Regions from separate parts of the Komagataeibacter saccharivorans genome, predicted to be linked through region 1. Evidence: predicted binding sites of a transcription regulator. Region 1 holds the regulator's gene; the other holds the start of a gene.
What was found. Region 1 encodes HrcA, which represses chaperone genes, less so after heat shock. Its sites were predicted from a motif close to GTTNGCACTCNCNNNNNGNGAGTGCNAAC; they were not measured.
Positions count from the first base shown of each region.

Region 2: the regulator HrcA is predicted to act here: its motif matches at 4,815-4,843, upstream of groES (co-chaperone GroES).

Region 1 is NZ_CP036404.1:2,199,798-2,207,806, reverse strand. It holds gene KSAC_RS10135 (penicillin-binding protein 1A) at 1-1,380, opposite strand, end outside; gene KSAC_RS10130 (aldo/keto reductase) at 1,490-2,377, opposite strand; gene hrcA (heat-inducible transcriptional repressor HrcA) at 2,495-3,574, opposite strand; gene rph (ribonuclease PH) at 3,720-4,448, shown strand; gene rdgB (RdgB/HAM1 family non-canonical purine NTP pyrophosphatase) at 4,445-5,062, shown strand; gene KSAC_RS10110 (NAD(P)H-dependent flavin oxidoreductase) at 5,134-6,552, opposite strand; gene pnp (polyribonucleotide nucleotidyltransferase) at 6,635-8,009, opposite strand, start outside.
Region 2 is NZ_CP036404.1:2,844,374-2,852,382, reverse strand. It holds gene KSAC_RS13115 (ATP-dependent DNA helicase) at 1-2,186, shown strand, start outside; gene KSAC_RS13110 (cold-shock protein) at 2,227-2,430, opposite strand; gene groL (chaperonin GroEL) at 2,725-4,374, opposite strand; gene groES (co-chaperone GroES) at 4,437-4,727, opposite strand; gene KSAC_RS13095 (dienelactone hydrolase family protein) at 5,166-5,828, shown strand; gene KSAC_RS13090 (S-methyl-5'-thioadenosine phosphorylase) at 6,082-6,987, opposite strand; gene KSAC_RS13085 (cytochrome c1) at 6,977-7,792, opposite strand; gene hemF (oxygen-dependent coproporphyrinogen oxidase) at 7,963-8,009, shown strand, end outside.

The sequences.
Region 1 (8,009 bases):
CAGCGCGCCTTCCACATGCGGTATCTGCCGCACGGCGACGCCGCCGCCATCCGCCTGTGGCTCGATCAGTATCACATCGCCGGTCTGCACGCCCTTTCCGGTGCGCATCCATGCCCGGTCACGCGCCAGCAGGTCGCCGGTATGGGGCACGACAGGGTCCCGCCCTTCCAGCCAGCCCACACGCCCCGTCGCCGCCGACAGGACAACGGCCATGCGCCACTGCTCCAGTATACCGGCAGGGGGCGTGACATGGGCCAGTTCACTGGCCCACTCCCCGCCCACGTTCCGGGCATCGACATGTCCCACGGCCCCGCGCCAGCCGCCATGGGCGCGGTCGTACCGCTCCAGCCCGTCGCGCAGGGCCGAAGTCGCGACCTGCTGCAGATGCGAATCGAGCGACGTATGGACCGAAAGGCCACCTTCCATCGTGGTGCCGATGCCGTATCGTTCGATCAGTTCACGGCGCACCTCTTCGGCAAACCATTCGGAACCGGGCACCGGACCGGGACGGGTGAAGTTGGCGGGGACCAGCGGTTCAAGCTGGGCGGCATGCGCCTCCTCGGGCGTGATGACATGCAGGTCCGCCATACGGTCCAGCACCCAGTTGCGCCGGGTGGTCGCCGCCTGCACATAACGGTGCGGATTGTAGTTGGTGGGCGATTTGGGCAGCGCGCCAAGGAAGGCCGCCTCCGCATTGTCCAACTGATCCAGCGGCTTGTTGAAATAGGTCTGGGCCGCAGCGGCAATGCCGTACGCACCTTCGCCCAGATAGATCTCGTTGAGATAGATTTCGAGGATCTGCTCCTTGCTCAGCGTCTGTTCCAGACGCATGGCAAGCAGGGCTTCCTTGATCTTGCGGTCGATCGAGACAGCATTCGATCCCAGCAGCATGATCCGCGCGACCTGCTGCGTAATGGTCGAAGCCCCGATGGGACGATGCTTGGTGCCATGCATCATCATGTCGGTCAGCCCGGCGCGCAGGATCGCCAGCGGGTCGACACCGCCATGGGTAAAGAATTTCTGGTCCTCCGCGGCAAGGAAGGCGCTGCGCACGCGTTCGGGTATGGCGCTGTAAGGCACGAATATGCGCCGTTCTGCCGCCAGCTCGGCCATGACCTGATCATCGCCGGAATACAGGCGGCTCATGACCGGCGGCTGATAGGTGCGCAGGCCGTCCACGGTGGGCAGCCCCTCGCTCAGGCGCGCATATTCGCGCCATACGACCAGCCCGCCCACGCTGCCACCCAGCAGGGCCATGGCCAGCGTCGTGCCCGCAAGCCAGCGCACCATCCGGTATCGTGGCCGACGGGGGCTGGCGGTTTCCGGTCGGGAAGGTCCATCACTCCGGCCATCGCGGCCTGATCCGTCAGCAAGCGTCATCCGGTATCCAATAGGGAAAGAAAAGGGCCGTTCTGTGTCGAAGCCCCCTGTCTAGCATTGTCCGGCGGCGCCGTCGCCCCCGATCCATCTACCGGGATGCCGCCGGTCCCTATACGGCGTTACGGCTGCCCCATTCGGCGCGGCCTTCGTTATCAAGCTGATGGAATTCCTCATCACTCAGCACAATCGCTGCTGCGGCGGCGTTATCGGCCACATGTTCGGGGCTGCCGGTGCCGGGAATGGGCAGCATGACCGGCGCGCGGCGCAGCAGCCATGCCAGCGCGATCTGGCCGGGCTGGACACCTTTTTCCGTCGCAAGGCGGGTCAGGAACGTCTCGCCGCGCGTAAGCCCGCCCGCAGCGAGCGGTGCCCACGGGATGAAGCCGATATTTTCACGCGTGCAGTAATCCAGCACATCTTCCGAATAGCGGTTGACCAGATTGAAGCGATTCTGGACCGTGGCGACGGGAAAATACAGCCGTGCGCGCTCGATCATCTCGACCGTCACTTCCGACAGGCCGACATGGCGGATCAGCCCCTGCGCGCGCATGGTGGCGATCGCCTCGAACTGCTGTTCGGGCGTGCAGTCCGCGCCGACACGGTGCAACTGCCACAGGTCGATGCGTTCCACACCCAGCCGGCGCATGCTCATCAACACGCACTGACGCAGGTAATCGGGGTTGCCCACCGGCTTCCAGATATTCGGCCCATGCCGCGTATGGCCGCCCTTGGTGGCGATGACCGTGTCGGGATAGGGATGCAGCGCCTCGCGGATCAGGTCCTCGCTGACATAGGGACCATAGGCATCCGCCGTGTCGACGAAATTGATCCCCAGTTCGGGCAGGCGGCGCAATGTCGCAAGGGCCGCCGCCCTGTCGGCGGGTTCGCCCCATATGCCCGGACCTGTAATGCGCATGGCCCCGAAGCCCAGCCGCGTGACCTCAAGGTCACCGCCAATCATGAACGAACCGGACCGCCTTGCATCGGGAGTGAACATCCCATCCTCCTTGCGCTTTCGGCACGCCGTGGAGACGGCGCGCGGTTACTGTCGTGTAACCATAATGGGGGGCCGCGAGTCCGGTTGCATGTATGGGCTGCATCACACCCCTACCCTTCAGCCCAGCATGCGGCCGATCACGCGCGCGGTGTAATCGACCACGGGAATGATACGGGCGTAATTGATGCGCGTCGGCCCGATCACGCCAATCGCACCCACGATCCGGTTGCTGTCCGTGCGCGCGGGGGCGACGACGACCGACATGCCCGCCATCCCGAACAGCCCGCTTTCGGCACCGATGAAAATGCGTACCCCTTCCGATTCGCGCGCCAGATCAAGCAGACGCAGCATGGTTTCCTGCGTTTCCAGCCGCTCGAACAGCATCTGGATGGTGGTCAGGCGTTCGATTTCGGTCACATCGGCCAGCAGCCGCCCCTGCCCGCGAATGAACAGGGTGCCCCCGCGTTCGTCAGCGCCACTCCACGTTGCAAGGCCACTGGCAACCACTTCCGCCGTCAGATGATCGAGTTCGGTACGGTTGGCGGTCATGTCGGTGCTGACCGTCTCGCGCAGGCGGTCCAGCGTCTGGCCCGACAGATGGGCATTGAGGTAATTCCCCGCCTCCACCAGTGCGGAAGGCGGCAGGCCAGACGGTGTCTCGATCACGCGGTTTTCGACCTGACCGTCCGCGCTGACCAGAATGACCAGCGCCCTGCCCGGACCAAGGGCCACGAATTCGATATGCTTGATGACGGTGCCATCGCTTTTCGGGGCCATGACCACGCCTGCGGCACAGGACAGGCCCGACAGCATGGATGACGCCTGCGCCAGCATATCCTCCAGCGACCGACCCTTCACATCCAGCATGCCCGCGATGCTTTCGCGTTCCTCATCACTCAGGCTGCCGAACTGGAGCAGGCCATCCACAAACAGCCGTACGCCCTTTTCCGTGGGCAGCCGTCCCGCCGACGCATGGGGGGAAAACAGCAGCCCCGCATCCGTCAGCTCCGCCATGACGTTACGAATCGTGGCGGGTGACAGCGACAGCGGCAGGCGCTGCGACAGCGTGCGCGAACCCATCGGCTCGCCCGTTTCGACATACTGTTCCACGATTTCGCGCAGGATCGCGGCGGAGCGGGCATCCAGCCCCGATAACAGGGGCGGCGGCACTACGTGGGATCGGGTTTCCATAGCCATGCCTCCTGCCTTTCATGCCTCAGTTCATGCGGGCGTCCCGCATGGCCTTCATTATAGCAGATCAATCACATCCCTGCCCACGCGGGACTGGAAAAGGGGGCGGATTGCAGGCTATGCCGCCCCATCACTTTGCGGAGTTATGCCCATGCGTCCATCCGGCCGTGCCCCTGACGCCCTGCGTCCCGTCTCCATCCAGACCGGCTTCGCCCGCCATGCGGAAGGTTCCGCCCTGATCCGCATGGGGGGAACCGAAGTCCTGTGTGCCGCCAGTGTCGAAACCCGCGTACCACCCTTCCTGCGCGGCAAGGGACAGGGCTGGGTCACGGCGGAATACGGCATGCTGCCGCGCGCCACCCACAGCCGCGGCCACCGCGAAGCCGCCAAAGGCAAGCAGAGCGGCCGCACGCAGGAAATCCAGCGCCTGATCGCGCGTTCCCTGCGCGCGGTGACGGATCTGAAGGCGCTGGGAGAAATCTCGATCACCGTGGACTGCGACGTGCTGAATGCCGATGGCGGCACGCGCTGCGCCGCCATTACCGGCGCATGGGTCGCCCTGCGTCTGGCGCTGGAAAAGCTGGTACGTGACGGCACGCTGGCCGCCCTGCCGCTCAAGGGACAGGTGGCGGCCGTGTCATGTGGCCTGACGGCGGAAGGTGCGGTGCTCGACCTCGATTACGATGAGGACAGCACCGCCGCCGCCGACGCCAATTTCGTCCTGACCGCCGAAGGGGGCATTGTTGAAATTCAGGGCACGGCGGAAAAGGACCCCTTTACCGAAGACCAGTTCAACGCCCTCATGCGTCTGGCGCGCACGGGCACGGCGGAACTGTTCCGCATACAGGCCGCAACCATCGAGCAGGTGACCAGGGCATGAATACGCACACCAATCGCCTGCGCCGGGGGGATACGCTGGTCCTCGCCACCCATAACCGGGGCAAGGTTGCGGAATTCGCCGCCCTGCTGGCCGGGTATGACATCCGCGTTGTCTCGGCTGGTGAACTGTCGCTACCTGAACCGGAGGAGACGGCCGACAGCTTTGACGGCAACGCCATCCTCAAGGCGCAGGCTGCGGCGAAAGCTGCCAACCTGCCCGCTCTGGCCGATGATTCCGGCTTCTGCGTCGCAGCACTGGGCGGTGCTCCGGGCATCTTCTCGGCCCGCTGGGCCGGGCCGGAAAAGGACTATCCCGATGCCATGCGCCGCATCCACGAACAGATGGGCGACACCCCCGATCGCAGCGCATGGTTCATTTCCGTGCTGTGCCTGGCATGGCCGGATGGAAACACCGAAACCTTCGAGGGACGGATCGATGGCCATGTCGTCTGGCCGCCGCGCGGCACGAACGGGCATGGTTACGATCCTGTTTTTGCCCCCGGCAAGGGCACCCGCAGCTTTGCCGAAATGACGGAAGCGGAAAAGAACGACATAAGCCATCGCGCACTGGCTTTCGCCCTGTTCCGCGATGCCTGCCTGCCCATGACGGACTGAGCGGTCCCGTCTCAGTAAAAAAGGCTGGCTCCCGGGGGATGCCAGCCTTTTTCATGTCCGCATGAACGGGTTTAACGCCCGGTCAGTATCCGTTCCATCAGTTCCGCCACCGTCGGCACATGGCCGTTGGCGTAAAGCGGGTCGGTGGCGAAGCGCCAGGCATTGGTGCCGCCGAACATCAGGTTGTGATCCATCACCTCATCCTGATCCGGCCCATGGGCATGGGCGACGGCCTGAAGGGTCTTCTGGATACAGTAGGAACGCGGGTCCGCCTTGTGCCCGTTGGAATAGGCGGGCGGACGTTGCGACCAGTTGGAAAAGCGGCATTCCGACAGGCAGCCCATGCAGGCCCCCTGATCGGCAAGGATTTCGCGTGCCTTTTCCGGGGTCACGAACACCAGCGTATTGTCCGGCGTGCGCATGGCCTCGGTATAGCCTTCTTCCATCCACAGCTTTGCACGCTGCCCGTCTTCGGGCGTGACGAAGACCTGCCGGCCGCGCGCGCCAATGGCCAGCGCCATGGTATGCGCGCCCAGTTCCTCGGGCGAGAAGGCAATCTGCCGCTCACTGCGTGCCCGCAGTTCATGCAGGAAGCTGTTGTTGACGGCGGATGAATAGAAACCCGTGGGCGAGAAGCGGTTGAGGAACACGTCCCCTTTCTTCAGCGTCAGCAGGCGGCGCTTCCACGAATCGGGAATCGGGCTTTCGCGCGTCAGCAGCGGTCGCGTGCCGAACTGAAAGGCGATCGGACCCAGTTCGGGATTGTCGATCCAGTCCTGCCATTCCTCCAGCCACCAGACGCCACCGGCCATGATGATGGGGGTATCATCCAGTCCGAAGCTGCGCATCTGCTTGCGCAGCGCCAGCACGCGGGGGAACGGATCTTCCGGCTCCAGCGGGTTTTCGGTGTTGGACAGGCCATTATGACCACCCGCGCGCCACGGGTCTTCATAGACGACCGCGCCGAGCAGATCGCCCGTCTTGTGATAGGCCCGGCGCCACAGCGCGTTGAACGCGCGTGCGGATGACACGATGGGATAGTAATGGATACCGAACCGCGCGGCGATTTCCGACAGGCGATACGGCATGCCCGCACCACAGGTCAGACCCTGGATCAGTCCCGGCGCGCCTTCCAGCACCCCGTTGATGACCCGTTCCGCCCCGCCCATTTCCCACAGGATATTGGCATGGATACGTCCCTTGCCGCCTGCGATCTCATGCGCGATGCGCGCCTGCGCGATACCGCCACGAATGGCGTAATCGACCAGTTCCTCGTGCCGTTCGCGCCGCGTCCTGCCGTGATAGTCCTGCGGGATGACATTGCCATCCCCGTCATAGGAATCGGCGTTCACGATCGAGACCGTGCCCACCCCACCGGCCGCGGCCCAGTGCCCCGCGGAAACGCCGGTTGAGATCGAGACGCCCTTCCCCCCTTCGACCAGGGGCAGAATATCCGTCCCGCCCATACGGATCGCATTGATCGGCTTCATCACCATTCCATCGTCATGTATCTGCCCCCGCAGGCGGCCACGCCTGATGCGTGGCCGGCCGCCGGGGTGTCATTTCCGCGTCTTAGCGCGCGGCAGGCGCCCGACCGGGCTTCGCGCCCACGGTCTCGGTGATGTCGGCACCAGTTTCCTGATCGACCACGCGCATGGACAGCTTGACCTTGCCGCGATCGTCGAAGCCCAGAACCTTCACCTTCACCTCGTCTCCCTGCTTGACGACATCCGTCGTCTTGGAGACGCGGCCCTGCGCCAGTTCGGAGATGTGGACAAGTCCGTCACGCGGGCCAAGGAAGTTCACGAACGCACCGAAATCGGCGGTCTTCACAACCTTGCCGTTGTAGATCTGGCCCACTTCGGGCTCAGCCACGATACCACGGATCCGCTCGATGGCCTTTTCGGCCTGCTCGTCGGAAGTGGCGGCAATCATGATCGTGCCGTCATCGTTGATGTCGATCTTCGCACCCGAATATTCAACGATCTCACGAATGACTTTACCGCCCTGACCGATCACATCGCGGATTTTTTCCTTCGGCACGGAGATCGTGGTGATCTTCGGCGCGGAGGAAGAAACATCCGAACGGCCTTCGGTCAGCGCCTTGGCCATTTCGCCCAGGATGTGCAGACGGCCGTTACGGGCCTGACCCAGCGCGATCTTCATGATTTCCGGCGTGATGGACGTGATCTTGATGTCCATCTGCAGCGCGGTCACGCCCTTTTCGGTGCCCGCCACCTTGAAGTCCATGTCACCCAGATGATCTTCGTCACCCAGAATGTCGGACAGCACGGCGAATTCGTCGTCTTCCTTGATCAGGCCCATGGCGATGCCCGCCACCGGGCGCTTCAGCGGAACACCGGCATCCATCAGCGCAAGCGACGTGCCGCATACCGTGGCCATGGAAGAAGAGCCGTTGCTTTCCGTGATCTCGGACACGACGCGCATCGTGTACGGGAAGGTATCCTTGCCCGGCAGCAGCGGGTGGATGGCGCGCCATGCCAGCTTGCCATGACCGATTTCACGACGGCCCGGCGAACCCATGCGCCCGCACTCACCAACCGAGAACGGCGGGAAGTTGTAGTGCAGCATGAAGTTGGTGCGGTATTCGCCTTCCAGCGCGTCCACGATCTGCTCGTCCTGCGCGGTGCCCAGGGTGGCCACCACCAGCGCCTGCGTCTCGCCACGGGTGAACAGGGCGGAACCATGCGCGCGCGGCAGGATGCCGACCTCGGACACGATCGGACGGATCGTTTCCAGATCGCGGCCATCGATACGGTAACCGGTGTCGAGCACTTCCGTGCGGACCACGTCGGCTTCCAGATCCTTGATCATCGGCTTGGCCGCATCGGCGTCGGCCTCACCGATCTTGGCAAGGATCGCTTCACGGGCGGCGGCAACCTTCTTGTAACGAACCTGCTTGGCCCGTTCCTTGTAGGCTTCGGCG
Region 2 (8,009 bases), 640 kb from region 1:
CGGGCAAGACCCTTGGCTATGTCGCACCGGCCAGCATCTGGTCGCGCCGCAACGGGGGCGCTGTGTGGATCAGCACCTATACCCGGCACCTGCAACGCCAGATCGAGACGGAACTGGCCCGCCTGTTCCCCGATCCCGCCATCCGCCGCAGCCATGTGGTCGTACGCAAGGGGCGCGAAAACTATCTATGCCTGCTGAATATGGAGGAGAGCGTGAACATCGCCCTCTCCCGCGGGCAGGCGGCGAATGCCACCATTATCGGGCTGGCGCTGGTTGCCCTGTGGGTCGCCCATACCGATGATGGCGACCTGTTTGGCGGCGATCTGCCGGGCTGGTTTGCCGACCTGTTCGGTCGCGGGCTGCTGACCGGCATTGCCGACAGGCGTGGCGAATGCATTCACGGTGCCTGCCCGCATTACCAGCAATGCATGGTGGAACATTCCATCCGCCGTGCCCGCACGGCCGATCTGGTCATCGCCAACCATGCGCTGGTGATGTCACAGGCGGCATGGCACGCGCTGGACGGGTCGGACACCAATAACGAGGACAATACCCCTACCCGCTACATCATGGACGAAGGGCATCACATCGCTGATGCGGCCGACAGCGCCTTCGCCCTTGAACTGTCCGGGCTGGAGGCGGCTGAACTGCGGCGCTGGCTGCTGGGGGCCGAAGGGGCACGGTCACGCGCGCGGGGCCTGCGGCGGCGGCTGGAAGACCTGCTGGTTCACATCCCGCGCATCGAAACCCCGCTTGATACGGCCCTGATGGCGGCACGCGCCCTGCCCGCCCCCGGCTGGTCGGCACGCCTTGCCGCGCAGGACCCGGCAAGCAAGACCGCCACCGTCCCCACAACCGACCTGCCCGACGGTACGGGTGAACCCGTGCTGTCCAATCCATCGGAAATGCTGCTGCATGAACTGCGCCAGCAGGTTCTCGCCCGCACGCAGGGCAGTCCCGAAGGCGGACAGCGTCGCAGCGACAGTGAATGCGACCTGCACCCGATGCCCGATTCCCTGCGCATGGCGGCACAGGGACTGGAACGCGCCCTGCGACGACTGGCCGAGCCGCTGCGCACGCTCGTCGCGCGGCTGGAGGAAGTGCTGGATACCGAAGCGGACTGGCTGGACACCCCCATGCGCGAACGGATTGCGGCGGCGATCCGCTCCATCCGCCGCCGTGCCCTGTCCCGCGTCGATGGCTGGTGCGCCATGCTGGGCACCCTGCAGGCCGGAGAACGCCCGCCCGAAGGCGAGACCCCGCATTATATCGACTATATCCGCATGGACAGGCGCGACGGGCAGAACCCCGGCGAGCGCGATGTGGGGCTGTATCGCCACTGGCTGGACCCGACCATACCGTTTGCCAGTGTCCTGGCCGCCCCCGCCCACGGGGTGCTGATTACATCCGCCACCCTGCGCGACGAAACGGGCGGGAACAGAACGGAAGAAGAAAGCGAACGCGCATGGGATGCGGCGGAAGCCCGATCAGGCGCGGTCCACCTGCCATCGCCCGCCATAAGGGCGTCCTTTGCCAGTCCGTTCGATTATGCGCAGCAGAGCCGTGCCTACATCATCACCGATGTCGCCCATGACGATCCGGCGGCGCTGGCCGGGGCCTACCGCACCCTGTTCATGGCGTCCGGTGGCGGGGCGCTGGGGCTGTTTACCGCCATATCGCGGCTGCGCGAGGTCTACAGGCGCATCATCACCCCGCTGGAAGCAGCGGGACTACCCCTGTTTGCCCAGCATGTGGACCCGATGGACAACGCGACACTGGTGGACATCCTGCGCAGTGAACGCAATGCCTGCCTGCTGGGAACCGATGCGATGCGGGATGGAGTGGATGTGCCGGGCGATGCGCTGCGGCTGGTCGCCTTCGAGCGCGTGCCGTGGCCACGCCCGGATATCCTGCACCGGGAGCGCCGCATCCACCTGTCCGGTGGGGCGCCGGGGCGTTATGACGACATGATCGCCCGCCTGCGCCTGCGTCAGGCGTTTGGTCGCCTGATCCGCAGTCGGCAGGACAGGGGCGTATTCGTCCTTCTGGACAGGCGCACCCCGTCACGCCTGCTGTCGGCTTTTCCCGAGGGGGTAATGGTCCGCCGCCTTGGCCTGAGCGCCGCGGCACGGGAAATTACGGAGTTCCTGCAGGCGCACGATACCTCCGCAGACCAGCTTTCCTGATCTGGTTCCCGCAGACCTTCCCCCCTGACCGGGAGAGACGTCAGAGCGCCTTGAGGTTGGTCGCAGCAGCCTTGCCGCGCTCCATGGCGATGTCATAGCTGACGGCCTGATCTTCGTTCAGACCACGCAGGCCAGCGGCCTGAACGGCGGTGATGTGGACGAACACGTCCTTGCCGCCATCATCAGGCATGATGAAGCCAAAACCCTTGGTCGCGTTGAACCATTTTACTTTTCCGGTAGCCATAGCCAGTCTCTTCTCCAGCGCCATCCTTGCCGGTCCTAATACCGGGAATCCGGGCGCGTGCCTTTACGGCCATGAAAAAAACGGGGCATCCGGAAAACACCCAGCCACTTTCACGTCGTTCGTGCTCCATAGGGGCAGCATGAAATGGGCGTCCATGTCAAATACTCCTGACATCACATACGCCGATGCCCCATGCACGGGGCATAAAAAAAGGGGGAAAGGCCACTGGCCCTTCCCCCTTTTTTTCGTCGGTCCGGGTGGCCCCCAGCGGGAGCCACGCAGGAACAGCGTGGATCAGAAATCCATGCCGCCCATGCCACCCATTCCGCCCATGCCACCTTCCGGCATCGCAGGGGCCTTCTTTTCCGGGCGCTCGGCCACCATCGCTTCGGTGGTGATGAGCAGGCCGGCAACCGAAGCCGCATCCTGCAGCGCCGTGCGGACAACCTTCATCGGGTCGATGATACCGGCTTCCACCAGATCCTTATAATCGCCGATCTGGGCATCGAAACCGAAGGTGTAGGTGTCGTTTTCCAGAACCTTGCCGGCGATGACCGCACCGTCTTCACCCGCGTTGTGGGCGATCTGGCGCAGCGGAGCCTGCAGGGCCTTGCGGATGATGTCCGCACCGACGCGCTGGTCGTCGTTATGGAAGTGCAGGCCACCCAGCTTGGTGGATGCGCGGGCAAGTGCGGTGCCGCCGCCGGGGACAATGCCTTCCTCAACCGCCGCACGGGTCGCGTGCAGGGCATCGTCAACGCGGTCCTTGCGTTCCTTCACCTCGATCTCGGTGGAACCACCGACGCGGATCACGGCAACGCCGCCTGCCAGCTTCGCAAGGCGTTCCTGCAGCTTTTCACGGTCGTAGTCGGAGGTGGTTTCCTCGATCTGCGCACGGATCTGGCTGCAACGGCCCTTGATGCCCTCGCTGTTGCCAGCGCCTTCGACAATGGTGGTGTTTTCCTTGTCGATGTGCACCTTCTTCGCGGTGCCCAGCATGTCCAGCGTGACGCTTTCCAGCTTGATGCCGAGGTCTTCGCTGATGACCTGGCCACCGGTCAGGATCGCGATGTCTTCCAGCATGGCCTTGCGACGGTCACCGAAGCCCGGCGCCTTGACGGCGGCGATCTTCAGCCCACCACGCAGCTTGTTGACCACCAGGGTCGCCAGCGCTTCGCCATCAACGTCTTCCGCAATGATCAGCAGCGGACGGCCGGACTGCACAACCGCTTCGAGCAGCGGCAGGATCGGCTGCAGCGAGGACAGCTTCTTTTCGTGGATCAGGATGTAGGGGCTGTCCAGATCGACGGTCATCTTTTCCGCATTCGTCACGAAATACGGGGAGATGTAGCCACGATCGAACTGCATGCCCTCGACCACGTCCAGCTCGGTGTGCAGGCCCTTGGCCTCTTCCACCGTGATGACGCCTTCGGAGCCGACCTTCTGCATGGCCTTGGAGATCATCTCGCCGATTTCATGCTCGCCATTGGCGGAAATCGTGCCAACCTGTGCCGTTTCAGCCGGGGTCGTGATCTTCTTCGCGTTCTTCTTCAGCTCTTCAACGACAACACCGACAGCCTTGTCGATGCCGCGCTTGAGGTCCATCGGGTTCATGCCGGCGGCAACAGCCTTGGCACCTTCACGCACGATGGCCTGCGCCAGAACGGTTGCCGTGGTGGTGCCGTCGCCCGCGATGTCGTTGGTCTTGGATGCGACCTCACGGACCATCTGCGCGCCCATGTTCTCGAACTTGTCGGCCAGTTCGATTTCCTTGGCGACGGAGACACCGTCCTTCGTGATGCGCGGCGCGCCGAAGCTCTTGTCCAGAACGACGTTACGACCCTTCGGGCCAAGCGTCACTTTTACCGCATCCGCAAGGATATCAACGCCGCGCAGCATGCGCTGGCGGGCTTCACCGCCGAACTTTACGTCCTTGGCTGCCATTTTCTTTTCTCCGGTATGGAAGGTTTTTTAAAAGGTTACTCGGTGCGAAAAGCGCGGGGTGGTCAGCCGACCACGCCCATGATGTCGCTTTCCTTCATGATCAGCAGTTCTTCACCGTCGATCGTCACTTCCGTGCCCGACCACTTGCCGAACAGGACGCGGTCACCCGCCTTCACGTCCAGCGCCACGATCTGGCCCTGTTCGTTACGGGCACCTGCGCCCACCGAGATCACCTCGCCTTCCATCGGCTTTTCCTTGGCGGTCTCAGGGATGATGATACCACCTGCTGTTTTTTCCTCGCTCTTGAGGCGACGGACGACCACACGGTCATGCAGGGGACGAAATTTCGTCATGGATGGATCGCTCCACATCTATAAAAAAGGTAACGCCCTTGAATTAAGCAACGCCACCGGTTTGGCGCGCGCGCCAGGCCGCATCGCGTTAGCACTCCCCTCGTGAGAGTGCTAATACCCAGATAGGAAGCACCCCGACGGGTGTCAAGAACACCGCATGGCTGGAACAGGCCTAAATCGCACAATCCCGGCAGCAGACAGGACAGCCACCAATTTAACCGTTAATTATCAATATATTATCGCATATTAAGCTTTCATGACCGAAAGCTGTGGGCTGCTGCCATACAACCGCATGGCACGGCCCCTCCCCCGATTCCGGTTCCCCGCATTGCAGGGTCGGAGTCCTTGAAAAACCCGCCTTCACGCTGTTTCATATTGACGCGGCGGGAACGGGCATCATTCTTTTCCCGCAATGCAGATAAGAAATGAGGGACCACCATGGGCGCAGTCGTAACCGTTACCGCGGCAGACGGGCATACGTTTTCCGCTTACCGGGCAGGCCGCCCATACGCCGCGCGCAGCGTGGTGGTCGTACAGGAAATTTTCGGAATCACGCCCTATATCCGCGCCGTATGCGATTCCCTGGCAGAGGCGGGCTATCAGGCCATCGCACCCGCGCTGTTCGACCGTGTCCGCCGCGATACCATCCTGCCCTATGACAGCAATGGCGTGCAGGAAGGACTGAAACTGCGTGCCGAGGTGGGCGAGGAAAACGCGCTGAGGGACCTCACCGCCGCCGCCGGGTGCCTGACCACGGAAAAGAAGGGCATCATCGGTTTCTGCTGGGGCGGCAAGCTGGCATGGGAAGCGGCATGTCATACAACCACCTTTTCCGCTGCGGTCGCCTGGTACGGCGGCGGCATTGCCGCGACCCGCAACCAGACGCCCAACTGCCCCGTGCAGCTCCATTTCGGGGCGGAAGATGCCCATATCCCCGCAAACGATGTGGACGCCATCCGCGCCGCGCATGAGGATATTGAAATCTTCACCTATGAAGGGGCCGATCACGGCTTTGGCTGCACGGATCGCCCGTCATATGACGAAGCGGCGGCCACGCTGGCCATGCAGCGCAGCCTGAGCTTTTTTGAACACTGGCTGTAAGCGAGTGTTTGAAAAGAAATCTTTAATAAAAACAGGAAGGTTTCTGGGTGCCGCTTTTTTCAAAAAGGCGGCGTCTTCCGAAGGCTTTTTGAAAAAAGCCTCACCAGGAATGTCCGTATGATTTCTGGATATTTCCCGACAGGCTTTGCAAACGGCCTCAAGGGGCGCCCCGGTAAGGCGACGGGCCGGATACACGCTGTTTCCGGCCCTTTATCCCGCTGCCTGTCTTGCGGCAGCGGGAAAGTCACACCAGTCAAGCGCGGTTCAGCACACGGCCCGCAACCGCATCCAGCTTGGCCAGCAGGGCGGGATCACGCTTTTCGGGTGCGGTAATCAGCGCGTGTTCCAGCGCACGGTCACAACCGGCGTAACACGGCCCACGCTTCGCCCCCAGCCGGGGGATGACCGAACGGACCAGCGCCCGCGCGCGGCTTGCGTTTTCCTGCATCACCTTGACCACGGCATCCACTGTCACGCTATCGTGATCGTCGTGCCAGCAATCATAATCGGTGACCATGGCGACGGTCGCGTAGCAGATCTCCGCCTCACGGGCGAGCTTGGCTTCCGGCATGTTGGTCATGCCCACAACCGAACAGCCCCATGAGCGGTAGAGGTTGCTTTCGGCACGGGTGGAGAACTGCGGTCCTTCCATGACCAGATAGGTACCGCCACGGGTCACATCCAGCCCCAGTTCCCGACACTGGCCTTCCAGCACGTCGCCAATACGCGGACATAGCGGATCGGCCATGCCGACATGGGCCACGCATCCGGTATCGAAAAAGCTCTTTTCGCGCGCGAAGGAACGGTCGATGAACTGGTCGATCACCACGAAATGGCCCGGCGGCAGTTCTTCCTTAAGCGAGCCTACAGCCGAAAGCGACACGATGTCGGTCACGCCCGAACGCTTCAGCGCATCGATATTGGCGCGGTAATTCAGCCGTGACGGCGGCAGCGGATGCCCGCGCCCGTGCCGGGGCAGGAACACGCAGCGCACACCGTCCAGACGACCGAACAGCAGCTGGTCGGACGGCTTGCCCCATGGGGTTTCGACCGTGCGCCACTCCTTGTCCTCAAGACCTTCGATATCATACAGGCCGGAACCGCCGATCAGGCCGATAACCGGCTCGATCTGCTCGTCAGTGGCAGGATTAGGGGACATTGGACCATGTTCTCCGTTTCAGACAGATGGAAAGAATAAGCACGAACACAAGGAACACGACCGCGCCCACCCCCAGCCGGTGGCGTTCGGTCAGGTGCGGCGTCGCCACCCATGCAAGGAAAGTGGTGACATCGCGCGCCTGCTGCGCAACCGTGGCCGGTGTGCCATCGGGGTAGGTCACGCCGCCTTCATGCAGCGGCGGCGGCATGGCGGTCAGTCCCTGCGCGGCATAGGGATTGTGGAACATGCCCTGCGGCACGACCATGCCGGGGGGCGCAGGCTGGCCGTAACCGGTCAGGAACGCATAGATCCGGTCCACCCCACCGGGATGGACCACCGCCAGCCGGGACTGGTCCGGCGGCATCACGCCATGATTGGCCGCAGCCGCCGTTCGGGCATCGGGATAGGGGGAAAGCAGGTGGTCATCCGCGCTGGCCGGGCGCGAAAGCGCGTGCCCCCCGGCATCCACGCCCGCTGGCACATGATGGGCATGGGCTATGGCGTCGACATCGCTTTCCTTCAGGCCAAGGCCCGCAAGGTCGCCATAGGTAACCGATTTCATGCCATGGCAGGCGGAGCAGACCTGCGCGTAAACGGTATAGCCGCGCTGGACCGCGCCCATGTCGAAATGCCCAAGCGGCCCCTGAAAACTCCATGTCTGGCGGGGCGGTTCACGGTAATCGCGCGCCATGGCGGAACCACCTGACACAAGGCCAAGGGCTACAAGACCCGACAGCAGCGCGCCATGGCGCCGTGCGGCGTGCCTGCCGGGCGTATCGCACCGCTGTTGGCCCTGCTCATCCATGTCCGCTCCCGCCACAATTCCGTACCCCTTTTCGCGCCAGTATCCCACGCTGGCAACCTTCCTAGCGGCAGGATGACGGGTCTTGCAATTGCCCGTCTTGCAATAGGCGGGACAAACGGGCACCCGTAATATCCTTTGCGAATGACCTGAACGGGCAGAACGATACGACCATGACAATTTCCCGCACACCAGTCGCCCATGACGCGCTGAAGGACAC